Regions from separate parts of the Neorhizobium sp. P12A genome, predicted to be linked through region 2. Evidence: riboswitches for the same ligand, from Rfam matches in the RefSeq annotation. Region 2 holds a riboswitch; the other holds the start of a gene.

Region 1 (8,323 bases), on a different contig from region 2:
CCGTTTGCCGTCACAAGGACGCTGTCCTCATGGAAGCGCTCGCCGTCGAAAATGCGAGCGCCGCTAAAGACCTTGTATTGCATCACATGGTCTCCGTGACTTTCAGAAGATTAGCCGGCTTATCCGGATCGAAGCCCTTGCGGCGCGTGACCTGTTCGATGAGGCGATAGTAGCAGAGCAGGGATACCAGCGGATCGATAAGGCCGTTGCCGGTCGACGGCATCGAAAGATTGATGCCAGGAAGCGGGGTGCTGGAGAAGGAGACAGTCGTGGCGCCAAGGCTCTTCAGTCGCTCCAGCGCCTGGGCATTGTGCGCGAAGGCGGCGTCGTCGGGCGCAAAGGCGATGATGGGGAAGCCCGGCTGCACGAGGCGCATCGGGCCATGCATCAGTTCCGCCAACGAGAAGGCTTCGGCGTGCAGCCCGGAGGTCTCCTTGGCCTTGAGAGCGGATTCGAGCGCGATTGCGAACGCAGGTCCGCGGCCACCGGTGTAGAGCGAGCTTGCGTTGAAGAGCACCTCTTCGACGGCCGCGCCATCGATGCTGGCCGTGCCGGCGAGCGCCTGGGGCAGTCGTACAAGACCGTCGCTCAATTCCTTCGAGCCCGAAATCGCAGCCGTCACGCCGGAAAGAGCGGCGACCGAAGCGATGAAGGATTTCGTGGCGGCAACGCTCTTTTCAGGCCCGGCATTCATGTCGAGCACGATGTCGGCTTCCCTTGCGAGCGGGCTGTCGGTCACGTTGACGACCGCGATGGTCGTTGCGCCGCCGCGCTTGGCAGCGGCCTGCAGCGCGATGATGTCAGGGCTGCCGCCGGACTGCGAGACGGTGAAGTGGATACCGCCCTTCAGGTGCAATTGCGAACCATAAACCGAGGCGATCGACGGCCCGACGGATGCGACGGGAACGCCGCAGGAGATTTCGAAGAGATATTTGAAAAAGGTGGCGGCATGGTCGGAGGAACCGCGGGCCGCGGTCGTGACGACCGACGGTCTGGCGGAGGAAAACAGTCTGGCAATCTCGGCGAAAGCCGGCCTTTCCTTCTCCAGGAGGGTTGCGACCACTTCGGGCGATTGGCCGGCTTCCTTCAGCATCAGGGACTGGGTCATAGGTCTTCTCCAATTCTCAATTCTGCAACGAAATCATAAGCATCGCCGCGATAATGCGAGCGGGTGTATTCAACGACGCGCTGGTCTTCCAGGCGGGATACGCGTTCGATGAGCAGCGCCGGCGCGCCCGGCTGAACATCCAGAATGGCGGCGGACGACGGATCGAGCGTCACCGCGGTCAGCCTCTGCTGGGCGCGAACGGGGCGAAAACCCTTCTCGCTCAGCGTATCATAGAGCGAACCTTCGCCTGCCGCATCCTCACCCAGAAACTTGACCGGAATGACGGCTCTTTCAATGGCGAGCGGCAGGCCGTCGGCCAGGCGCAAACGGTCGAGACGCAGAACCGGTTCGTCGATGCCGATGCCGAGAAGGAAGATTTCCTCCGGCGCCGGCTTGCCGATTACGCGCGACAGGATCTTTGCGGCCGGCGAGCGTCCGCGGGAGCGCATGTCGGCCGAAAAGGACGAAAGCCGCCAGAGTGGTTGTTCGAAGCGTTCGACCTTCTGCGACACGAAGGTGCCGCTGCCGTGGCGGCTTTCCAGCGCGCCCGACGACATCAGATCGCGATAGGCGGTCCGAACGGTGACGCGGCCGAGCTGCAGCGCTTCCGCCATATCCCGTTCGCCCGGCAGGGAGGCGCCCGGCTTCAGGAGACCTTCCTGGATGAGACCCGTCAGCGCCATAGCCAACCGCTTGTAGAGCGGACCGGTCATGGTCTCGTCCCGCAAGCCACGGCTGTTCAACTCCGCTATCAAACTGGTTCTATCCATGGGTTAATAATGGAACCTATTTAGAACCAATTCGCAAGCGAATTTTTGATGACAGCGGAAAACGAAACGGCCGGACGCTGGGCATCCGGCCGGAGTATTTCGTGACTTTTGGGGATCAGTTCTTGCTGAAGATGTAGTCCGTCTCCTGCCGCAGCACTTCGCCGGGGCGCAGGACGGCATTGGGGAAGCCTTCGTGATTGATGGCGTCGGGCCAGATCTGGGTTTCCAGGCAGAAGCCGGCAAAAGGCCCGATCCTGCGGCCGCCATGGCCCGGTACCGGAACGTTCAGCTTGAAGCCGGCATAGAATTGCACGCCCGGCTCCGTCGTACGCACTTCCAGCGAAACGCCGGAATTGTTGCTGCGCGCCAGAATAACCGAACGCTTGGCAGTGCGCTTTTCGGAGAAGCAGAAATTGTGGTCGTAAAGGACCTGTTCGCCGTCCTGGAAGCGCTGCTTCATCGGCGACATTTCGCGGAAGTCGAAGGGCGTGCCTGCGACTGAGGGGATGTCGCCGGTCGGGATCTGCCTTTCGTCGGTCGGCAGATAGTGATCCGCGGCAATCATGATGTCATGGTCCAGCGCATCGTCGCGGCCGTCGAGGTTGAAGTAGGCGTGCTGGCAGAGATTGGCGAGCGTTGGCTTATCCGTCGTGCTTTCGTAGGTGATGGAGAATTCGCCGTTGCCGTGAACCCAATAGGTTGCCTGGATCGTGCAATTGCCGGGATAGCCGCCGCGGCCGTCGGCATCGACGATCTTGAGGACGACGCGGTCGGCGGCGTGTTCGACGATGGTCCAGTTCCGCTTGGCGGTGTTGTCGTGCCCGCCGTGCAGGTGGGTAACGCCGTTTTCGTTGAGGTCCAGCTGATAGGTGTGTCCATCAAGCGTGAAGCGACCTTCGGCAATACGGTTGGCGCAACGGCCCGGCGTCGCGCTGAAATAGGCCGAGTGGGCCGGATAGTCGTCGAAATTGTCGAAGCCGAGGAGAAGTGGCGCGTCGTGACCGTCCAGGCGCAGGTCCTGAATGACGGCGCCCCAGGTGATGATATGCGCCGTCAGGCCGCCGCCTGATATCTTGACGCGATAGACGGTTTCTCCCTGCGCAGCTTTCCCGAAGACTTCTCGTTCCAAAGTGTTTTCCGTCATGGTCGTGTTCCATTCCTGGCTGAATTCGTGTTCGGACCCTGCCTCTATTTGCCGTTTTTCGCAATTGTCTCGTCGTCAAGAATACGGCCTTGCCCGGAACGAGCAAACTGCGCCGGTAATGTGCAATCGGAGTGACGCTGTCGGCGATTATTCTTAAGTCCAACAGCAAGCGTGCCTTGGAGGGATTGCGATGAATACCGTGCCGACAAAAGTCCTCGCCGGAGTTGTCGTGCCCGACACGCCGCTGGTTGCGCAGTCCATGGATTATGCCCGGACGATTTCCGCGCCCTATCTCTTCAATCACGCGGTCCGCTCGTGGCTGTTTGCGGCACAACTCGGACAATTGCGGGATGTCGACCATGATGCGGAGGTGGTTGCCGTCGGGACATTGCTGCATGATATCGGCCTGACCGACAGCGTGACCGGGCCGAGGCGTTTCGAGATCGAGGGTGCCGACGTCGCCAGGACCTTCGTTCGCGAACGCGGCTTCGACGAGAGGCGAGCCCAACTGATCTGGGACAGCGTGGCGCTCAATTCGACTCCGTCGATCGGTCTGTTCAAGGAGGCGGAAGTCGCGCTCTGCACGGCGGGAATAGGGCTGGATTTCGGTGGGCGGGCGTTCGATGAAATCCCGACATCTACGATGAAGGCAATCCTCGACGCATTTCCGAGACTGCAAATGAAGAAGCGGATCACAGACTGCTTCTGCTGCATTATCGAGACGAAGCCGGAAACGACATATGACAATTTCGCCCGCGATTTCGGCGAAAAATTCGTGGCCGATTACCGCAGGCCGTCATCGGTTGTCGATTTCCTGATGAATTCGCCTTTCGAGGAGTAGCGGCTGTTTGCGCTACCCCTGGGGTCGCCTGATAGCATCAGGACCGGTCGTTGCCGATTTTCTCGAGATCATACGAGGTCGTCTGGTAGATCTCGTTGATCCAGTTGCCGAAGAGCAGGTGGGCATGGCTGCGCCAACGGTTCTGCGGTGCGATCTCCGGATCGTTGTGCGGAAAATAGTTGTGCGGCATCTTGATCGGCACGCCGGCGTTGACGTCGCGGAAATATTCGTCGGCCAGCGAGGTCGAGTCATATTCGACATGGTTGAACATGTAGAGCCGGTTGCAGGCCTGCTCCTGAACGAGACAGACGCCCATTTCGGGCGACTCCATCAGGATCTGAAGGCCAGGCACCTTCTCGATATCGGCGCGGCGAACCTCCGTCCAGCGCGAGACCGGAACGGCGAAATCATCGGAAAAGCCGTTGAGATAGACGGAGGACGGCTTCAGGTTCTGGTGGCGATAGACCCCGAAGGCCTTTTCCTTCAGCGTATATTTCGGCACCTTGTGGAAGTGGTAGATCGCGGCCATCGCGCCCCAGCAGACGTTCATGGTCGAATGGACGTTTGTCTCGGTCCATTCGAAAATCTGCTGCATCTCGTTCCAATAGGTCACGTCTTCATAGTCCAACAGCTCGATCGGTGCGCCGGTTATGATGAAGCCGTCGAATTTGCGGTGCTTCACCTCTTCCCAGGTCTGGTAAAAGGCGAGCAGGTGTTCTTCCGAGGTATTCTTTGCCTTGTGGGCGCCGACGCGGATCAGCGACAGCTCGACCTGCAGCGGCGAGGCGCCGACGAGGCGCGCCATCTGAACCTCGGTCTTGATCTTGTTCGGCATGAGATTGAGCAGCCCGATCTGCAACGGGCGAATGTCCTGACGGAACGCCACCGTTTCAGTCATTACCCTGACGCCCTCGTTCTGGAGCGTTTCGAAAGCGGGCAGCGTATCGGGGATCTTTATGGGCATTGTGCAACACTCGACAAAATAAAAAACCGGCGGCGATCAAGAATCGCTACCGGTCCGCACGCGCGGCCCTTTAGCGAATTTTTTAACGTGGCTGCAAGCCGGCCGGCCAAATCACCACGGAAAACAATAGATAACGCCGACTGGGCCACGAATCAACAGGGGATTCGCTGGCTCATGTAACCTGTTTCCCGGTCGGCTGGAGAAAGAGGCTAGTGCTTTCCCTTACGGGAGTAAGCATTTTTGAGGGGAGAGAAAGTCTCCCATCGCCAAGCTTTTCGGTTATAGTAGCAGGTGTTGTTGGTTCGCGATCGGTAAAATACCCTTCGCGTATTCGAGGAAGGCTTTGGGCCAAAGTCGGGGGGCGACCTTGACCTGGAACGGATGAAGCCAAAGACCGGCGAAAGTGCCGGCCTGTGTCCTGAACCGGTTTGGAAGACTTCCTAAAGGTTTGAGGCGCACATTTGATGAAGGAGGAGGCGGTCAAGGGCTGGATCGCTGGCGCTACGAGCGTTCCTGTGTCGCATGGATGGACATGCGTGACGGCCATGACTATCTGAGGGGATGAGTATTGCAGGGAAGTGTTGATGGCCGTTGATACCCAAGCCAAGCCAAGTATCCAGGGGGATGATCGCGTCGGATATGAGTTGAGCACCCTCGATCGACTGAGGATGATGTTTTCCGCCTTCTGGAGTTCCAGTGTGCGGGTCAAGCTTATACTGATCGTCGTTGCCCTGTTTGCCGTCATTTTCATCACTGCCTACGTTCAGGTCATGCTGAACGAGTGGAATGCCCCGTTCTACGATTCCCTTGCCCGGCGCGACCTGCCGGCATTCTTCCACCAGCTCGGTGTTTTCGGCATAATTGCCGGCTCGCTGCTGGTTCTCAACGTTATTCAAGCCTGGTTCAACTTGATGGCCGCGCTCTACATGCGCGAGGGCCTTGCCCGCGACCTCGTCGACCAGTGGCTCCAGAAGAAGCGCGCGCTGCGTTTGAGTTCGTCCGGGCTGATCGGTGTCAACCCCGACCAGCGGCTGCATGAAGATGCGCGCAATCTCGCCGAAAGCTCGACGAGCCTGGCGATCGGGCTGGTGCAGTCCACCATTCTCCTCATCAGCTTCATCGGCGTCCTCTGGCAGCTCTCTTCCGGTTTCATCTTCCATTTCGGCAAGAGCAGCTTCTCCATCCCGGGCTACATGGTCTGGGCGGCAATCCTCTACGCCGCTTCGGCCTCCTTCCTGAGCCAGGTCGTCGGCCGCAAGTTGGTGAGGCTCAATGCCGAACGCTATTCCAAAGAGGCCGAGCTTCGTTTTTCGCTGATGCATGCCAGCGAGCACATGTCGGCGATCACGATCGCAGGCGGTGAGGAAAACGAGCGCCGGCGCATCAATGTCGATATTTCCGCGGTCCTAGCGATCATCCGCCAGTTGGCGATTGCCAACACGAACCTGACCTGGGTTTCGGCGAGCTATGGCTGGATGGTTCTCGTCATCCCGATCCTGGTGGCTGCACCCGCCTATTTCTCCGGCGGCCTTACGCTCGGCCAGCTGATGGTTGCTGTCGGCGCCTTCAACCAGGTCAATACGGCATTGCGCTGGTATGTCGCAAACTTCGGTCCGATCGCAGAATGGCGGGCGACGCTGATGCGTGTCACGGATTTCCGGCAGGCCGTGCTCGATATGGATCAGGGCAATGCCAATATGCCGAACACGATCGCCATCCAGCAGTCGTCGGACAATTCGCTGACGCTCAAGGATCTGGAGATTTCCACGAAGACAACAGACGATCTCGTGGAAAACGGCTTCCGCATCCGGGAAGGCACAGTCACCATTGCGGCGGGCGAGCGCGTCATGGTCAACGGTGATCACGGCGTGAACCGCAAGCTGCTGTTCCAGTCGCTTGCAGGGGAATGGCATTGCGGCAAGGGCGAGATCGACCTGCCGCCCATGGAGAAGATGCTGTTCATTCCGCATACAGCCTATGTGGCGGGCAGCACCTTGAGAGAAGCCCTGTCCTTCCCCGAAGATGCCACCCTCTATAAGGATGAGGAGCTCGAAGCAGCACTTGATAAGGTGGGCCTCGGACGATTGAAGGGAAAGCTCGATACCAAGGCGCGCTGGGATCGGATGCTAGATACCGACGAGCAGAAAGCCGTTGGCTTCGCCCATGCCATGCTTGCAAAACCGAGCTGGATCGTGCTGGACGAAACGCTGGAAGGGCTTGAGCCCGATATCCAGGAAAGGCTGGTTAAGGGACTGGCTGACCTGAAGGATACGACCATGGTCTATATCGGCCGGTCCGAAGCCTATCTGGAAGTGCTGTCCCCGCGGGTCCTGCATCTGCAGGCGCTGGTGCCACCGGTTGTGGGCGCTGCCGCTCGTAGCAGGCCCTCGGCCGCGATCACGCCCACTGCGGCGGCGAGGAGAAGAAGTTTCCACGAGCCCGTCGCCATTGGCGGTGCGAAGATGCCGCGGCGATAGCGATCGACAGAAACGCCTGTCAGAGATTGCAAAAGAAAACGCCCCGGGTGGCAACATCCGAGGCGTTTTGATTTTATCGGCTGGGACCGCACTCAGTCCTTGGCGCGCTCGACGTAGGAATTGTCTTCCGTTGCGATGACGACGCGCACACCGGCGCTAACATGCGGCGGAACCATGGTGCGGACGCCGTTCGACAGGATCGCCGGCTTGTACGAAGACGATGCCGTCTGACCCTTCACGACCGGCTCGGTCTCCATGATCTCGAGAGTCACATGGCGCGGCAGTTCGAGCGCCAGCGGGATGCCTTCGTGGATCGAAAGGATGCAGGACATGCCTTCCTGCAGGTAGGCCTTCTGGTCGCCCATGGTTTCCACGTCGACGACGACCTGATCGTAGGTGGCAGGGTTCATGAAGTGGAAGCCTTCGCCGTCTTCATAGAGGTACTGGAAGCTGACGTCTTCGACGAAGGCGCGCTCGACCTGCTCTGTCGTGCGCCAGCGCTCGGAAACCTTCACGCCATCGACGATGCGGCGCATGTCGACCTGTGTCACCGGGGTGCCCTTGCCGGGATGGAAGTTTGCGGCGGTAAGAACGACGTAGAGCTTGCCGTCCACGTCGAGAACGTTGCCCTTGCGGACGGAAGAGGCGATGACCTTGACCATAAGACTTCCTTGTAACTCTGCTTCTTGCGTCGTAGAGGACTGTCGAAAATATTCCTCAAGACGTCTGTGATGTTTTCTTGGGGGCGCAACTAACCTAAAATCGGGGAAATAGCCACCCCCATCCCGGCCGATCCCTCGAAGAAAGGTTGCAATGAAGGCAACGAGCGCAGGCGCCTCACCCTGGTGGACCCCATCTGTCCATGCGGATCGGCGCCCCTTCCTCATCGGGCGCAATGCGATCCAGGCGGCGCTGCGCGGTTATTTCGCGCGCGAGGACTTCATCGAGGTGGATACGGCGACGCTGCAGGTCTCTCCCGGCAACGAGGCGCATTTGCATGCTTTTGCGACCGAGGCGCT
Region 2 (8,323 bases):
TCGCGTTTCTCATGGCAGAATCCCTCACCATCGCCCCAAGTATATTGGAGCTGAAAACGCTCTTAAATTGTGGTGACTAGTTCCGCCGCATGCAGTCTAGTAATTGAGTTTTAACCTAGTGTGAGGCTGACTCCGTGACAAGAGTCGCTCGAATCATCTCGAATCGATTTCGGCGTTTTCCCCAACTTGCTGTTCCGCAGAGTCATTTTTGCAACATAAGAAGTTGCAAATATACCACCGCGAAACGGTCGCTCTGCCGCACCTGCTAAATCCTCAGTTTTGTTGACATCGCGGTGCGAAAAGTAAATAGTGCCAACGCCGCCGCGAGGCGGCATTTTTGATTTTTCCGGACCGGTTCTTAGTGCGAAAATCCGTGTCCGAGCATGGTTTGACCGAGGAGAATTGCGTCATGGCAACCGCCACCCCGCTGTACGACACCTATATGCGTGCTCCACTGCGGTTTGAGCGAGGCGAAGGCGTCTGGCTCATCACGGAAACCGGCGAGCGATATCTCGATTTCGGCGCAGGCGTTGCCGTTACCTCGGTCGGTCATAGTCATCCGCATGTCGTCGGCGCGCTGAAGGCGCAGGCGGACAAGGTCTGGCATCTGTCGAATATCTACGAAGTGCCGGGTCAGGAAGTGCTGGCCAAGCGCCTGACCGATGCCACCTTTGCCGACAAGGTGTTCTTCACCAATTCCGGCGCCGAGGCGCTGGAATGCGCGATCAAGACGGCGCGGCGCTATCAGTTCTCGAAGGGCCATCCGGAGAAATTCCATATCATCACCTTCGAAGGCGCCTTCCATGGCCGTACGCTCGGTACGATCGCCGCAGGCGGCCAGGCAAAATATCTCGAAGGCTTCGGTCCCAAAGCGCCGGGTTTCGATCAGGTGCCCTTTGGTGATATCGAGGCCGTGCGCGCCGCGATCACCGATGCGACCGCCGGCATATTGATAGAGCCTGTGCAGGGCGAAGGCGGTGTGCGTCCGGCCTCGCCCGAGTTCATGCGCGCGCTGCGACAGCTCTGCGACGAACATGGCCTGCTGCTGATCCTCGACGAGGTGCAGACCGGCGTCGGCCGGACTGGCAAGCTCTTTGCCTATGAATGGAGCGGTATCACCCCCGACATCATCGCCGTGGCCAAGGGCATCGGCGGGGGCTTTCCGCTCGGTGCCTGCCTTGCGACGGCGGAAGCCGCCTCCGGCATGGTCGCCGGCACCCATGGAACGACCTATGGCGGCAATCCGCTGGCCATGGCTGTCGGCAATGCGGTGCTCGACGTTATCCTTGGTGACGGCTTCCTGCAGCATGTGCGCGACGTATCGCTCGTCTTCCGCCAGGGGCTGGCATCGCTGAAGGACCGCTATCCTGATATCATCGAGGATGTGCGCGGCGATGGCCTGTTGCTCGGCATCAAGGCCGCGATCCCCTCGGCCGAGCTGCTGGCTGCGATCCGCGCCGAGCATCTTCTCGGCGTGCCGGCGGGCGACAACGTCATCCGCATGCTGCCGCCGTTGACCGTCACGGCCGAGGAAGCACGCGAAGGGCTGAACCGCATCGAGCACGCCGCCGAGAAGCTGCGCGCCGAACGCGCCAAGAAATCGGCTTGATTTTCCCGCGCCTGCTGAAGGGGCGTTGGCCCCGCAGCAGGCGTTATCAGTTTTAGGGTACAGGGCAGGACCATGGCATCACCCAAGCATTTCCTCGATCTCTCCGCCGTAGAAGCTTCCGATCTGCGCACCATCATCGATGATGCGATGGTGCGAAAGCAGGCTCTGAAGGCGGGCTCCGCCGACAAGCCGCTGGCCGGCAAGATGCTGGCGATGATCTTCGAGAAGCCCTCCACACGAACTCGCGTCTCCTTCGATGTCGGCATGCGCCAGCTCGGCGGCGAGACGCTGTTCCTGTCGGGCACGGAAATGCAGCTCGGCCGCGCCGAGACCATCGGCGATACGGCCAAGGTGCTCTCGCGTTATGTCGACGCCATCATGATCCGCACGACCGAGCATTCGCGCATGCTGGAGCTTGCCGAACATGCGACCGTGCCAGTCATCAACGCGCTGACGGATGACACGCATCCCTGCCAGATCATGGCCGACATCATGACCTTCGAGGAGCACCGCGGCCCGATCAAGGGCAAGACGATCGCCTGGACCGGCGATGGCAACAATGTGCTGCATTCGCTGGTCGAGGGCGCTGCCCGTTTCGGCTATCGCATGAATATGGCGGTACCCCTTGGTTCCGAGCCGAAGGATAACTATCTGAACTGGGCCCGCGATGAGGGCGCCGAAATCATGCTTTATCATGATGCCGACCGTGCGGTCGAAGGCGCCGATTGCGTGGTAACCGATACCTGGGTCTCCATGAATCAGGAACATCGGGCTCGGGGTCACAATGTCTTCCAACCCTATCAGGTGAATGCGGCCTTGATGTCGAAGGCCCGCAAGGAAGCTTTGTTCATGCACTGCCTTCCCGCGCATCGCGGCGAGGAGGTGACGAACGAGGTGATCGACGGCCCGCAATCCGTTGTGTTCGATGAGGCGGAAAACCGTCTGCACGCACAAAAATCGATTCTTGCCTGGTGCCTGGGCGCGATCTGAAAATATCCGGACGCTGCGTCATAAGCTGCGAACCGGCAAATGTTATGCGAGGCCGAAGGATAGGTCGGATCGCATCTCGTTTGACAGACAAGGAATAGAGCTATGACGGAAAATGCAGCATCGCTGGGCCAGTTCGATTTCGCAGGCGACGATCATGTCGTTCCCTTTCAGGTGGAAGGCCTCGACGTTCGTGGCCGCGCGGTCCAGCTCGGGCCGATGCTCGACGCCATCCTGGAACGGCACAGCTATCCGGCACCGGTTGCCCGCCTTCTGGCGGAGGCGATCGTTCTGACTGTCCTGATCGGCACCTCGTTGAAGTTCGAGGGCAAATTCACCGTGCAGACCAAGGGCGACGGCCCGGTCGATCTTCTGGTTGCGGATTTTTCCACGCCGGAGAATGTGCGCGCCTATGCCCGTTTTGACGAAGAGGCTCTGGAAAAGGCGATCAAGGCCGGCGAGACAGAACCGGAGCAGTTGCTCGGCAAGGGCGTGCTCGCCTTTACGATCGATCAGGGACGCTATTCGCAGCCCTATCAGGGCATCGTCGAGCTCGATGGCACCTCGCTGGAGGATATTGCCGGTGTCTACTTCCGCCAGTCGGAGCAAATCCCGACGCGCGTTCGTCTCGGCGCCGCCGAGCTCTTCGACCGCGATGAGGCGGGAAAGCCGCGCCATCGCTGGCGGGCAGGCGGCCTCATAGCGCAATTCCTGCCCGATGCGCCGGAGCGCATGCGCCAGCGCGATCTCCACGGTGGCGACGGAGATAATGGCCTCAGCGATCATGTCGAGGATGATTCCTGGTCGGAAGCCCGCACGATGGTCGAGACGATCGATGCCGACGAACTCACCGATCCCCAGGTCGGAACCGAGCGGCTGCTTTATCGGCTGTTTCATGAGCGCGGCGTGCGCGTTTATGAATCGCAGGCGGTCTACGATCGTTGCAGCTGTTCGCGCGACAAGCTGAAAGGCGTCCTTACCGGCTTCTCTGCCGAAGAGATCGAGGCGAGCCAGGAGGATGGCGAAATTTCCGTCACTTGCGAGTTCTGCTCGACCACCTACAAGTTCAGGGTCGACGAAGTAACCGAGGCGTAATGGCCTCAGTTCAAGGTGCGCATCAGGCCGGGTGAATCCAGCGAGAAGGCCGGGATGTCGACATCGAAGACCTCCCCGTTGTCGGCTTCCATCTGGTAATGGCCAAACATCATGCCGGATGGTGTGTCGAGCGGGCAGCCGGAGGAATATTCATAAGTATCGCCTGGCCCCAGCCGCGGCTGTTCGCCGACCACGCCGGGTCCGGTGACTTCGTCGACCTGACCGTTCTGGTCCGTAATGTGCCAATAGCGGGACACGAGACGAACGGCAACGGTCGAGTTGTTCGAGATGACGATGCGGTAGCTCCAGACATAGCGATCATCATCCGGATCGGACTGCTCCTCCAGATAAAACGGCTCGACAACCACTTCGATATCCCGTGTGAGGGCGCGATACATGCCTAACACCTTAATCAAGATATGTTACCGATATCCTATACGCCACCTTGCCCGTCAAGGAATGGAATGGTGAATAGACCCTTAACGGCGGTTTTTATGCGGCATTTCGAATATTAAGGCTAATACGCAGGGTTAACGCCGCAATCTCGCCTCTCTACAGTCCCTCAAACTGTGAAATTTTGATGATGGGGCAGTGTGGGACTGCCCGGGCTTTCACCCGGACAGTCGTTGGCTGATCAGGCCGAAACCTTGGCGAGCGCCTGTGCGAAATCCTCGATCAGGTCGTCCGTATCCTCGATGCCCGCCGACAGGCGAACGGTGCCCGGCGAAATGCCGAGTTCCGCGCGGGCCTCGTCGGTGAGGTTCTTGTGGGTCGTCGTCGCCGGATGCGTGATCAGGCTCTTGCTGTCGCCGAGGTTGTTGGAGATTTTCACGATCTCAAGCGCGTTCTGCAGCGCAAACGCCGCATCCTTGCCACCCTTCAGCTCGAAGCAGACCAGCGTTGAACCGCCGGTCATCTGCTTTGCGATGATATCGGCCTGCGGATGGTCCTTGCGGCCCGGATAGATCACCTTGGCGACCTTGCCCTGCTCGGCGAGGAAATCGGCGATCTTGGCAGCATTCTGCGTCTGCTGCTTGACGCGCAGCGGCAGGGTCTCGATGCCCTTCAGCAGCGTCCAGGCGGTAAACGGCGACATGGCCGGACCCGTGTGGCGATAATAGTCCTGCAGGTTCTCGTCGACCCACTGCTTGTCGGAGAGAATGACGCCGCCGAGGCTGCGGCCCTGTCCGTCGATGTGCTTGGTGGCGGAATAGACGACGATATGCGCGCCGAGTTCCAGCGGCTTCTGGAAGATCGGCGTCGCAAAGACGTTGTCGACGACGACCTTGGCGCCGATCTGGTTGGCGAGCTTGGCAACGCCGGCGATATCGACCACCTCAAGCGTCGGATTGGTCGGGCTTTCCAGGAAGAAGACCTTGGTGTTCGGGCGGATCGCTTTTTCCCAGTTCTCGAGGTTCCGGCCGTCGACCAGCGTGCATTCGATGCCGTATTTCGGCGCCAGCGTCTCGACTACCCAGCGGCAGGAGCCGAAAAGGGCGCGTGCGGCAACGATATGGTCGCCGGCCTTGACTTGGCAGAGGATGGCGGCGGTGACCGCAGCCATGCCCGAAGCCGTCGAGCGCGCCTCTTCAGCGCCCTCGAGCGCGCACATGCGCTTCTCGAACATGTCATTGGTCGGGCTGCCGTAGCGCGCGTAGATGAAGCCGTCGGTCTCGCCCTTGAAGCGCGCCTCGGCCGCTTCCGATGTGTCGTAGACAAAGCCCTGCGTGAGATAAATCGCTTCCGATGTCTCGCCATATTGCGAGCGGAGCGTGCCGCCGTGAACGAGTTGAGTTGCGGGGCGCCAAGTCTTGCTCATGCCATCACCACCTTCGTGATACAAAAAAACCGGTCGCAAAAGCAGACCGGTTTCAACCCGGTCTTTTTAGCCATTTGTTTAACGTGGCTGCAAGCCGACCGGCCAAATCACCACGGGATAAGATTGCAATACTGCCGTTGACCGCTTGCGTCAATTCCCTGAGTTTGGTTTTGTCTGCGGCAAATTATGGATGAGGCATGATGGCTCGCGATACAGGAATCTTGGCGGACCGCGCCATTGCAGCGCTCTTCGAAGAGGGGCGGCTGAGGACGGAAAAGGATCTCGATCTCGACCAGATTCAGCCGGCAAGCCTGGACCTGCGCCTCGGCTCCAAGGCTTTTCGGGTGCGCGCCAGTTTCATGCCGGGCCCTTCGCATCTCGTCTCGGACAAGCTCGACCGCCTGAGCCTTCATGTCATCGATCTGACTGAAGGCGCCGTGCTCGAAACCGGCTGCGTCTATATCGTGCCGCTGATGGAGCATCTCGATCTTCCCGAGAATATGTCGGCCTCAGCCAATCCGAAGAGCTCGACGGGCCGCCTCGATATTTTCACGCGCGTCATCACGGATTATGCGCAGGAGTTCGACAAGATACCGGCAGGCTATTCCGGCCCGCTCTATCTCGAAATCAGCCCGCGCACCTTCCCGATCGTCGTTCGCCGTGGCTCGCGCCTGTCGCAGATCCGCTTCCGCATCGGCCATGCCATGCTGGGGGAACCGGAATTGCTGGCGCTGCACGAGAGGGAAACGCTGGTCGCCAGCAAATTACCCAACGTGACGGGCGGCGGCATCGCGCTCTCGATCGACCTGACAGGCGACAAGGACGGCCTGATCGGCTATCGCGGCAAGCATCACACCGCCGTCGTCGACGTCGACAAGAAGAACCAGCACGACATCTTCGATTTCTGGGAGCCGCTTTACAGCCGCGGCCGCACGGAACTGATCCTGGATCCGGATGAATTCTATATCCTCGTCTCCCGCGAGGCCGTGCACGTGCCGCCGCATTTTGCTGCCGAGATGACCCCCTTCGATCCGCTCGTCGGCGAATTCCGCGTGCATTATGCCGGCTTCTTCGATCCCGGCTTCGGCCACGCCCCCGCCGGCGGCCGCGGCAGCCGCGCAGTGCTGGAAGTGCGCAGCCACGAAGTCCCCTTCATCCTCGAAGACGGCCAGATCGTCGGCCGCCTGGTCTACGAACACATGCTGGAACACCCGAGCAGCCTCTACGGATCAGGCCTCGGCTCGAACTATCAGGCGCAGGGACTGAAGCTGTCGAAGCATTTCCGCCTGTGATCTCACGTCAGCGAGCCTTGACAGCAGCGGGGAACTGTTGAAATTCTGTCTGGCAGTGCGGGTGTAGCTCAATGGTAGAGCAGCAGCTTCCCAAGCTGAATACGAGGGTTCGATTCCCTTCACCCGCTCCAGCTGCCCTCGGCCGCATTTTTTGATATTGTCCAACGAAGTGCAATAGATTCATAAAAATCAGGTAGATGCCTGCCTCGCACGATAACTCCCGTCACCATGAGCCCGCCCAAGCTTTTGAGATAGTAGAAAGCCGTCGCTTCCAAGCTCATTTCGCTGGCCTACTTTGGTGAGCGCTTTTGGACAACTAAAGCGAGAGTGTTGTCTCGATATTGATAGGTCCTCGATTGCATATAGAACGCTGATAAAAGATCAAGGCAGGAAAGACAAACCATCGTCGCTCCCTGCCACGCCATCTTTTATTTTGCCTTGCGTAATAAAGTAGAAAAACCATGGCATCTTCTAACCGCAGCCCACATTGTGGCTGAATGCCACACCCGATTGACGCGTGGCGGCGGATCTGGATATTCTTGTTATAGTTGAGGGAATTACCGTGCGGCGCGCTATTACTTCAGTTTCTATTTTTAAGGCTTTGGCGGCGTTGGCTGTCTTTGTGGCGGTCTGGATGCCGAGCAATTTCGCTTTTTCGAATCCGCTAGACGCGCCGATGCAGTTCGTCCTCATTCATGGGGACACGGCGTATTGCCGACCGAATGGCAGTTGTGCCGCGTGGATTGCCGCTGAAGGCACGATTGATCAGGATACTCCCGGCGCTCTCCAACGAATGCTGAAGAACCTCGGAAATCAAAAGTTACCCATTGTCATCAGATCGCCCGGCGGCAACGTCAATGCGGCAATCGAAATGGGAAAATCAATTCGGACCCACGGCCTCACAGTTGTCGTCGGCGGCACGCGACTGGACGGGTGCCCGACATCTGAACCCCTATGTGGCGAGGCGCGAAAAAGCTTTGACGGTTCCGGGACCGGATCGGTTTACTCAAGTGGTGCAATCTGCTTCTCGGCATGTCCATACGTTCTCGCAGGCGGGGCAAGACGAGCTTTTGACCGTTATGCGGTCGTTGGCGTCCATCAAATTACCTTTGTCTGCGATGAGACAATGACCAGATATCTCATGCGATATCGGATAGTTAATGGACACAAGCAGATCGTCTCCAAGCGCCCGGTGAGTAGCAAGTTCGTGGATGAACGCCGCTCGACCAAGTTGCCGAAGGCCTTTCGCAAGAAGATGATCGCGTATTTTGAGAGCATGGGGGTAAACAAAGGCATCGTTGATCTGGCGATGTCTGCAAGCCCAGCGATGATACATGCAATCGACGATCAGGATGCCATCAAACTTGGTTTGACGACTGATGATGCTGAGCCTCTCGAGGTTGTTATGGCTGGAACCTGTCCGAGGGAGCAGTCGCTTCCCGCCTGCGACAGCGCGGCCGCCAATGCTGTTGCGCCGCCTGCTTCGACGCCCAATCCCGTCGGACCGGACGACTTTTCGGT

What was found. Region 2 has a riboswitch for S-adenosylmethionine ahead of DTW90_RS08365 (O-succinylhomoserine sulfhydrylase). Riboswitches for the same ligand answer to the same signal wherever they lie in the genome.
Region 1: another riboswitch for S-adenosylmethionine. It lies ahead of metA (homoserine O-succinyltransferase); the one in region 2 lies ahead of DTW90_RS08365 (O-succinylhomoserine sulfhydrylase).

What each region holds. Positions count from the first base shown of each region.
Region 1 is NZ_QOVX01000003.1:339,739-348,061, reverse strand. It holds gene nagA (N-acetylglucosamine-6-phosphate deacetylase) at 1-83, opposite strand, end outside; gene DTW90_RS13490 (SIS domain-containing protein) at 83-1,108, opposite strand; gene DTW90_RS13485 (GntR family transcriptional regulator) at 1,105-1,878, opposite strand; gene DTW90_RS13480 (aldose epimerase family protein) at 1,994-3,022, opposite strand; gene DTW90_RS13475 (HD domain-containing protein) at 3,213-3,863, shown strand; gene metA (homoserine O-succinyltransferase) at 3,901-4,827, opposite strand; SAM riboswitch at 4,878-4,955, opposite strand; gene DTW90_RS13465 (ABC transporter ATP-binding protein/permease) at 5,412-7,304, shown strand; gene efp (elongation factor P) at 7,397-7,966, opposite strand; gene epmA (EF-P lysine aminoacylase EpmA) at 8,118-8,323, shown strand, end outside.
Region 2 is NZ_QOVX01000002.1:468,460-476,782, forward strand. It holds gene DTW90_RS08345 (aspartate aminotransferase family protein) at 410-1,609, shown strand; gene argF (ornithine carbamoyltransferase) at 1,682-2,599, shown strand; gene DTW90_RS08355 (Hsp33 family molecular chaperone) at 2,702-3,691, shown strand; gene apaG (Co2+/Mg2+ efflux protein ApaG) at 3,697-4,089, opposite strand; gene DTW90_RS08365 (O-succinylhomoserine sulfhydrylase) at 4,326-5,510, opposite strand; SAM riboswitch at 5,556-5,634, opposite strand; gene DTW90_RS08370 (2'-deoxycytidine 5'-triphosphate deaminase) at 5,708-6,802, shown strand; tRNA gene DTW90_RS08375 (tRNA-Gly) at 6,860-6,933, shown strand; gene DTW90_RS08380 (hypothetical protein) at 7,320-8,323, shown strand, end outside.